One region of the Labrys sp. 22185 genome, then DNA from elsewhere that is predicted to be linked to it. Evidence: predicted binding sites of a transcription regulator. Region 1 holds the regulator's gene; the other holds the start of a gene.

What was found. The regulator LexA, encoded in region 1, represses DNA repair genes until DNA is damaged. The targets are predictions, from matches to a motif close to TGTTCNNNNTGTGTTCNG.
Region 2: the regulator LexA is predicted to act here: its motif matches at 2,109-2,126, upstream of ACTJKX_RS02735 (ImuA family protein).

The regions. Positions count from the first base shown of each region.
Region 1 is NZ_JBQEPH010000015.1:91,004-94,406, forward strand. It holds gene moaC (cyclic pyranopterin monophosphate synthase MoaC) at 1-26, shown strand, start outside; gene ACTJKX_RS24785 (molybdopterin molybdotransferase MoeA) at 23-1,243, shown strand; gene lexA (transcriptional repressor LexA) at 1,356-2,078, shown strand; gene ACTJKX_RS24795 (pentapeptide repeat-containing protein) at 2,107-2,790, shown strand; gene ACTJKX_RS24800 (TOBE domain-containing protein) at 2,902-3,108, opposite strand; gene ACTJKX_RS24805 (hypothetical protein) at 3,325-3,403, opposite strand, start outside.
Region 2 is NZ_JBQEPH010000001.1:600,239-603,641, reverse strand. It holds gene ACTJKX_RS02750 (ABC transporter permease) at 1-582, shown strand, start outside; gene ACTJKX_RS02745 (ABC transporter permease) at 579-1,523, shown strand; gene ACTJKX_RS02740 (ribbon-helix-helix domain-containing protein) at 1,607-1,837, shown strand; gene ACTJKX_RS02735 (ImuA family protein) at 2,145-2,915, shown strand; gene ACTJKX_RS02730 (Y-family DNA polymerase) at 2,830-3,403, shown strand, end outside.

The sequences.
Region 1 (3,403 bases):
ATTGGCATGCGGAGGAAAATCCATGAGCCTGCTTCCCGTCGCGGACGCGCTGGCCAAGGTGGTTGCCGGCGTCACCCCGCTTCCTGTCGAAACCGTGCCACTGCACGCCACGCGCGGACGCGTGCTTGCTTCCGCCATCACCGCGCTGAGAACCCAGCCCGGCTTCAACGCCTCGGCCATGGACGGTTATGCAGTACGCGTGGATGACGCCAAGCAGGGAGCCAGCCTCGAATTGATCGGCGAGTCTGCCGCCGGGCATGGCTATGCCGGTCGGGTCGGCGAGAACCAGGCCGTGCGCATCTTTACGGGCGCGCCCGTACCTGACGGCGCCGACACCGTGGTGATCCAGGAACAGACCCGGCGCGACGGCAATCGCGTCATCCTGGAGGCCACGGCCAAGCCCGGCCAGCATATCCGGGGCCGCGGACTGGATTTTGCCGAAGGCCGTGAGGCCCTGAGGCCTGGAACCGTCATCGGCCCCCGCGATATCGCCCTCGCCGCCGCAATGAACCACCCTGGTCTGCCGGTCCACCGCCGCCCCAAGGTCGCCATCCTCGCCACCGGCGACGAACTGGTATTGCCCGGCCAGGCCATCGGCGAAAACCAGATCGTTGCCTCCAACAATTTCGCCATCCGCGCCCTTGTCGAGGCCGAAGGCGGCGAAGTGCTCGACCTCGGCATCGCCAGCGACGACTTCCCGGCCCTGGAAGCCGCCATCAAGCGAGCTCGCGCCGAAAAGGCCGATGTGCTCGTCACCATCGGTGGCGCCTCCGTCGGCGATCACGATCTGATACAGACCGCGTTGACCCGCGAAGGCATGCGGCTCGGCTTCTGGAAAATCGCGATGCGGCCAGGCAAGCCGCTGCTGCATGGGCGGCTCGGCGCCATGCACATCCTCGGACTGCCGGGCAATCCGGTCTCCTCCGTGGTTTGCGGCGTCCTCTTCCTGGTGCCGCTGCTGCGCGCGTTGCTTGGCCGTTCCGACGCCGGCCCGCCACGCCGCAAGGCCGTCTTTGCCCGCTCCTGGCCGGCCAACGATGTCCGCGAGGACTATATACGGGCCCGCTTCCTGCTTGACGATACGTCAGACATCCTCAAGGTGGAGCCATTGGCACTGCAGGATTCGTCGCTCGTCAGCGTGATGCAGCATGCCGACTGCCTGGTGATCCGGCCGCCCTTCGCACCCGAAGCAAAGGCGGGTGAGACCTGCGAGATCATCGATCTTCGTGCGGCCGGCTATTGACCACGTCTTTAACCTGAACTTCATTGTTGCAGAACACAGTAGGAACATGTAGCACTGTTCTTGTTTTGTTTACACCTTCACCGTGATTCGCGGCCGCCACGACGGGATAGCCATGCTGACCAAGAAACAACATGAATTGCTTCGGTTCATTCATGAGCGCCTGAAGGAACAGGGTGTGCCTCCTTCCTTCGATGAGATGAAGGAAGCACTGGACCTCAGGTCTAAGTCCGGCATTCACCGCCTGATCATGGCGCTGGAGGAGCGTGGCTTCATTCGGCGCCTGCCCAACCGCGCCCGTGCGCTGGAAGTGGTGCGCCTGCCCGAATCGGCGGTGCCGAGCGGTGGCGGCCTGTCGCTCGCCTCTTCCCAGCGTGGTTTCCGCCCCAATGTAATCGAGGGCAATCTCGGCAAGGTTCGCCCCGTCAGGCCTGAAATTGACGACGAGGTCGGCCGGCCGGTCCTCGTCCCGGTGATGGGGCGTATCGCCGCCGGCACGCCGGTCTCCGCCATCCAGTCCAAGAGCCACACCATCAGCGTCACGCCGGAAATGTTGTCCTCCGGCGATCATTTCGCCCTGGAAGTGCGCGGCGATTCCATGATCGAAGCCGGTATCTTCGACAATGACACCGTGCTTATCCGCCGCCAGGACCACGCCGATACCGGCGACATCGTCGTGGCACTGATCGACGACGAGGAGGCGACACTCAAGCGCCTGCGCAAGCGCGGAGCCTCCATCGCACTGGAGGCCGCCAATCCGGCCTATGAAACCCGTATCTTCGGGCCCGACCGGGTGCAGATCCAGGGCAAGCTGGTCGGTTTGTTCCGTCGCTATTGAGCGTGGCCGACATCGTGGCTTGCCGGCTATGAACGCGCTTCGCGCGATCGCGAACTGCAGCTTGCGGCGCCGCGATGTCGAAAACCTGCTCGCGACGAAGCTTCCCCATTCCCTCGTCGATTGCGAGATGGAGGAGTGCGATCTTTCGCGTCTCGATCTCTCTCATTGGGCCTTCGAGCGCTGCAGGCTCAGAAACGCCAAGCTGGTCGGCGCCAGGCTTGCCAATACACTCTGGCGCAACTGCAAGGCGAGCGGCGCCGATTTCCGTGGCACGGACCTAGAGGAAGCGGCGTTCCGCACCGGTGATTACAGCAATACCAGCTTCCGGCGCGCCAAGGCGGCCTCGACGGCTTTTACCGGTTGCAAGCTGACCGGGGCGGACCTCTCCGAAACCTCGGGGCTGGGGCTGGTTTTCGAGGAAGTTCTGCTGATGTCGGCCAAGCTGCCGGCCTTTTCCTTCCGAAAGAGCGTGCTGCGTCGCCTCGACTTCACCCAGGCCGATTTGCGCCAATGTGATTTTCGCGAGGCGATCTTCGAGGAATGCAGTCTGCGTGATGCCAATCTTGTCGATGCTCGCTTCGAGGGTGCCGACTTGCGCGGTGCCGATCTCGGCGGGCTGAAGCTGGCAGACACCCGTTATTTCAAGGGCGCCACGATCTCGAAAGGCCAGGCCGGCCAATTGCTGGCCGAACTGGGCTTGCGGATTGCCTGAGAGAGCCTTCGGAATTCGCAGGCTAATCCGCTCGACACCAGGCAACCAGGAGTGCTCGAACCACTATTCGCCCGAGCACCGCCGAAGGTCGTCATGAACCGGGAAGACAGGTCAGTCGACAGCAATCATGACGTCTGAGGCCTTGATGACGGCATAGGCATTCTGGCCGGGCTTGAGATTGAGGTCGTCGACGGCCTCATTGGTGATCGACGCGGTAATGATGGTGCCGTTGACCTCGAGCTGGATGTGGGAGGTCGTCTGCCCCTTCGTCACGCTCTTGATCGTGCCCTTGATCTGGTTGCGGGCGCTGATTTTCATGAAACTTCCCTTGGCGACGCGAAAGACGCGATCATCATCATTCCTGAAGCAATGTCCACCGGCAAATACTGGTGAAATTAGCGTGGTGGTGGCCCCTTCCAGACGGCGGGTACGATCGGGGTAACCGCCTCAAAACGCGCGATCGTTACCCCGAAAATTGCGGGCGGAGGCCCATGGGGCCGCCACCTTCTCGCTCAGACGCGATGTAGCCAACGCTCAGGTGAGGCCGATGATGTCGCTGCTTTGCAAATTGACCGTGCCCTGGATCGCGATCTGAAAATCCGCCTTCTTGTCA
Region 2 (3,403 bases), on a different contig from region 1:
CTCGCTTTGATCGAAGGGCCCTGGAAGGATTCTCTCTCTGGCTATCCGATCTCGCCCCCGATTGAGGACAGCGCCAATTTCCCGGTGTTCTTCGAGGGCACGCGGCTGCATCTGGGCGTCCTGGCTGCCTTGCTGGCCGCCCCCGCCATCTGGTTCCTGATCACGCGCACCACGCTGGGCTTTGCCATCCGCGTCACCGGCGAGAATGCCGAGGCGGCCGCCTATGGCGGCATCAAGGTCAATGCCATCCTGGTCGCCACCGCCTTGCTTTCGGGCGGGCTGGCGGGCCTTGCCGGCGTCGGCGAGGTCGGCGGCGTGCATTTCCAGGTGATGGGGGACCTGTCGCCGGGCTATGGCTATAGCGGCATCGTGATCGCCATGCTGGCACGGCTCAATCCGCTCGGCGTGGTGCCGGCGGCCCTGTTCTTCGCGGCGGCGATGACCGGCGCGGAGGCGATGTCGCGCGCCACCGGCGTGCCGGTCTTCCTGGCCGACGTCATCCAGGGTACCTCGCTGCTGACCATGCTGGTCGCGCTCCTGTTCACCTCCTATCGCCTGCGTTATCAGGGGGCCGCAGCATGAATCTGGTCCTCGAACAGATCTTCCAGGTCGGCTTCTTCGCGGCAACCTTGCGCATCGCCACGCCGCTGATCTTCGCCACGCTCGGCGAGTTGATCTCCGAACGCGCCGGCGTGCTCAATCTCGGCATCGAGGGCATCATGTTGCTCTCGGCCATGACCGGCTTCACCGCCGCCTACTTCACCGGTAGCCCCTGGCTCGGCGTCCTCGCCGCCATCGCGACCGGCGCCCTGCTCGGGGCGCTGCATGCCGTGCTGACGGTGGCGCTCGGCCTCAGCCAACATGTCTCGGGTATCGGCATCACCCTGTTCGCCTCTGGGCTCGCCTATTTCTTCTATCGCCTGGTGTTCGGCCAGCAGGCCTCGCCGCCGACCATCGCCGCCTTCCAGCCTGTGCCGATCCCCGGCCTTGCCGAGATACCGATCCTGGGGCCGATCCTGTTCCAGCAATACGCCCTGGTCTATCTCGCGCTGATCGGCGTCATCCTGACCGCTTTCCTGATCTATCGCACACCCTGGGGCCTCGGCCTGCGCATGGTCGGCGAAAATCCGCGTGCCGCCGATTCCGCCGGCATCAGCGTCACCGCACGCCGCTTCGAGGCCGTCATCCTCGGCGGTGCCCTGATGGGCCTTGGGGGCGCCTTCCTCACCATGGCCCAGTTCAACGCCTTCACCTTCGGCGTGATCTCGGGGCGCGGCTGGATCTGCATTGCCCTGGTAGTGTTCGGGCGCTGGGATCCCCTGCGCGCCACCGGTGCCGCCCTGCTCTTTGCCTGCGTCGACGCGCTGCAACTGCGCCTGCAGGCGGTGGGCCTGGGGCATATCCCCTACCAGATCTTTCTGATGCTGCCCTTCCTGCTCACCATCGTCGCCATGGCGATGATGTCACGCAACGCCGTGGCACCGGCCGCTTTGCTCAAACCCTTCCGCAAGGAGGAGCGCTGAAGGCGACGAGGTTCTGAGAGAGGAGATGATATGATGGCCAATGTCGAAAAAGTGAGCGTTTCTCTGACGCCTGAATACGCGCTATGATGCGCCAGGTGGTCGAGGCAGGTGAATATGCTTCCGCCAGCGAGGTCGTGCGTGAAGCGCTGCGCGATTGGAAGCTCCGTCGCACGCAGCGCGAGCAAGCCGTCGAGAAGTTGCGCCGTATCTGGGACGACGGCATTGCAAGCGGTACGGCAACGGACGGCGACCAGGCCTTTGCCCGCATTCGAGAGCGCATTGGCGCAAGATTCGAGAACCGTGATCCTCGATGACATCTATCGCTGTTTTAGTGCCCTAGTTGAAGTGACCTCCGCGCAAGGGCACTGGTTGTTGGCGACGGGAATGATCGGATTGGTGCTCGCTGTCTGGATGCTGGGGAAACTCAAGCGGCGCTAATCGGTCTCCGCGGCGAACGCTCACGCGATCACCCCCTCATAGTGCCTCTGAAATCAAGGATTCCTCTGCCACATGGCGGAAGAGTCCCTTTACCATGCCGGCCTGTTTCCCGGCCCGATGGAGCGCGATCAAAGACTCTGCTTGAAATGTTCTTGTTTTGTTCTAGTCTGAGCGAAACGGATCATGCCCATGACGATACGCGCCGGCCAACGGGCCGAGAAGCTGGCGGAATTGCGCGCTCTGCTGCCCCGGCTCGACCATGTGCATGCCGATGCCGGCGTGCTGCCTTTCGGCATCGGGGCGATCGACGCGCGCCTGCCGGGTGGCGGCCTCGCCTTGGACGGCCTGCATGAAATTGCGCCGCAAACCATTTTCGACAATGGCTGCGCACTGGGTTTCCTCGCCTCCCGCCTGTCCCTGCGCCAGGCCAAGGGCATGGTCTGGCTGGTGACCTCGCCGCGCGGCCTGGCCTGTAACGGGCGGCTCTACGGCCATGGTCTCAACGCCCTCGGCCTCGACCCCGCCGGGCTCATCATGGCCGCGGCCGGCGACGAGACCGAGGCCGCCTGGGCCATGGAGGAAATCCTGCGCTCCGGCGCCGCCGCGGCGGTGGCAGCCGTGACGGGCGGCGGCATGGACGCCGCCACCAGCCGACGCCTCCAGCTGGCGGCAGCCTCCGCCCCCTGTCCTCTCTTCCTTCTGCGCCCGCCTTTGGCCGCGCCTTCCCTGGCCGCGATCACCCGCTGGCGCATCGGCACGGCCGCCGGGCCGCGCGATCGTTTCGGCCTTCTCACCGCCTGGCGCTGGCACGTTCGGCTCGAGCGCAGCCGCAACGGGCAAAGCGGATCCTGGCTCATGGAGTATGACCATGCCTCGCATCGTCTCGATCTATCTGCCACGCTGGCCGATCCAGCGCTTTCTCGTCGCCCAGAGCAACGCGCCAAGGTCGCTTGATACGATCGATGCTCATTACCCCTTCGTCCTGACGGTCGATGCCGCCGGAGGCCCGCGCATTGCCGCCGCCAGCAAGCCGGCCGAGATCGAGGGCCTTGCCGCGGGCGGGCTGGTCGCCGATGCGAGAGCCAAGGTGCCGGGGCTGCAGACCCGCCCGGCCATGCCGGAGGCCGATGCCAGGGCCCTGCACCGGCTCGGCCTATGGGCGATGCGCTATACACCCTCCGTGGCTCTTTATCGCGAAGCTGACGGGGCCGACGGCCTGTTCCTCGACGTCACCGGCGCTAGCCATCTGGCGGGCGGCGAACAGGCCCTGCTCGCCGACATCGTCAAGCGCCTGCGCCATCTTCGCCTCGGTGCGCGCGTGGCGCTGGCCGACACACCCGGCGCGGCCTGGGCACTCTCCCGCTTCCATGCCCAGAACGGCACTGTCATCGCCGAGGACGGCGATCCCGGCCCGGTTCTTGCCGATCTGCCCTTGGCGGCCC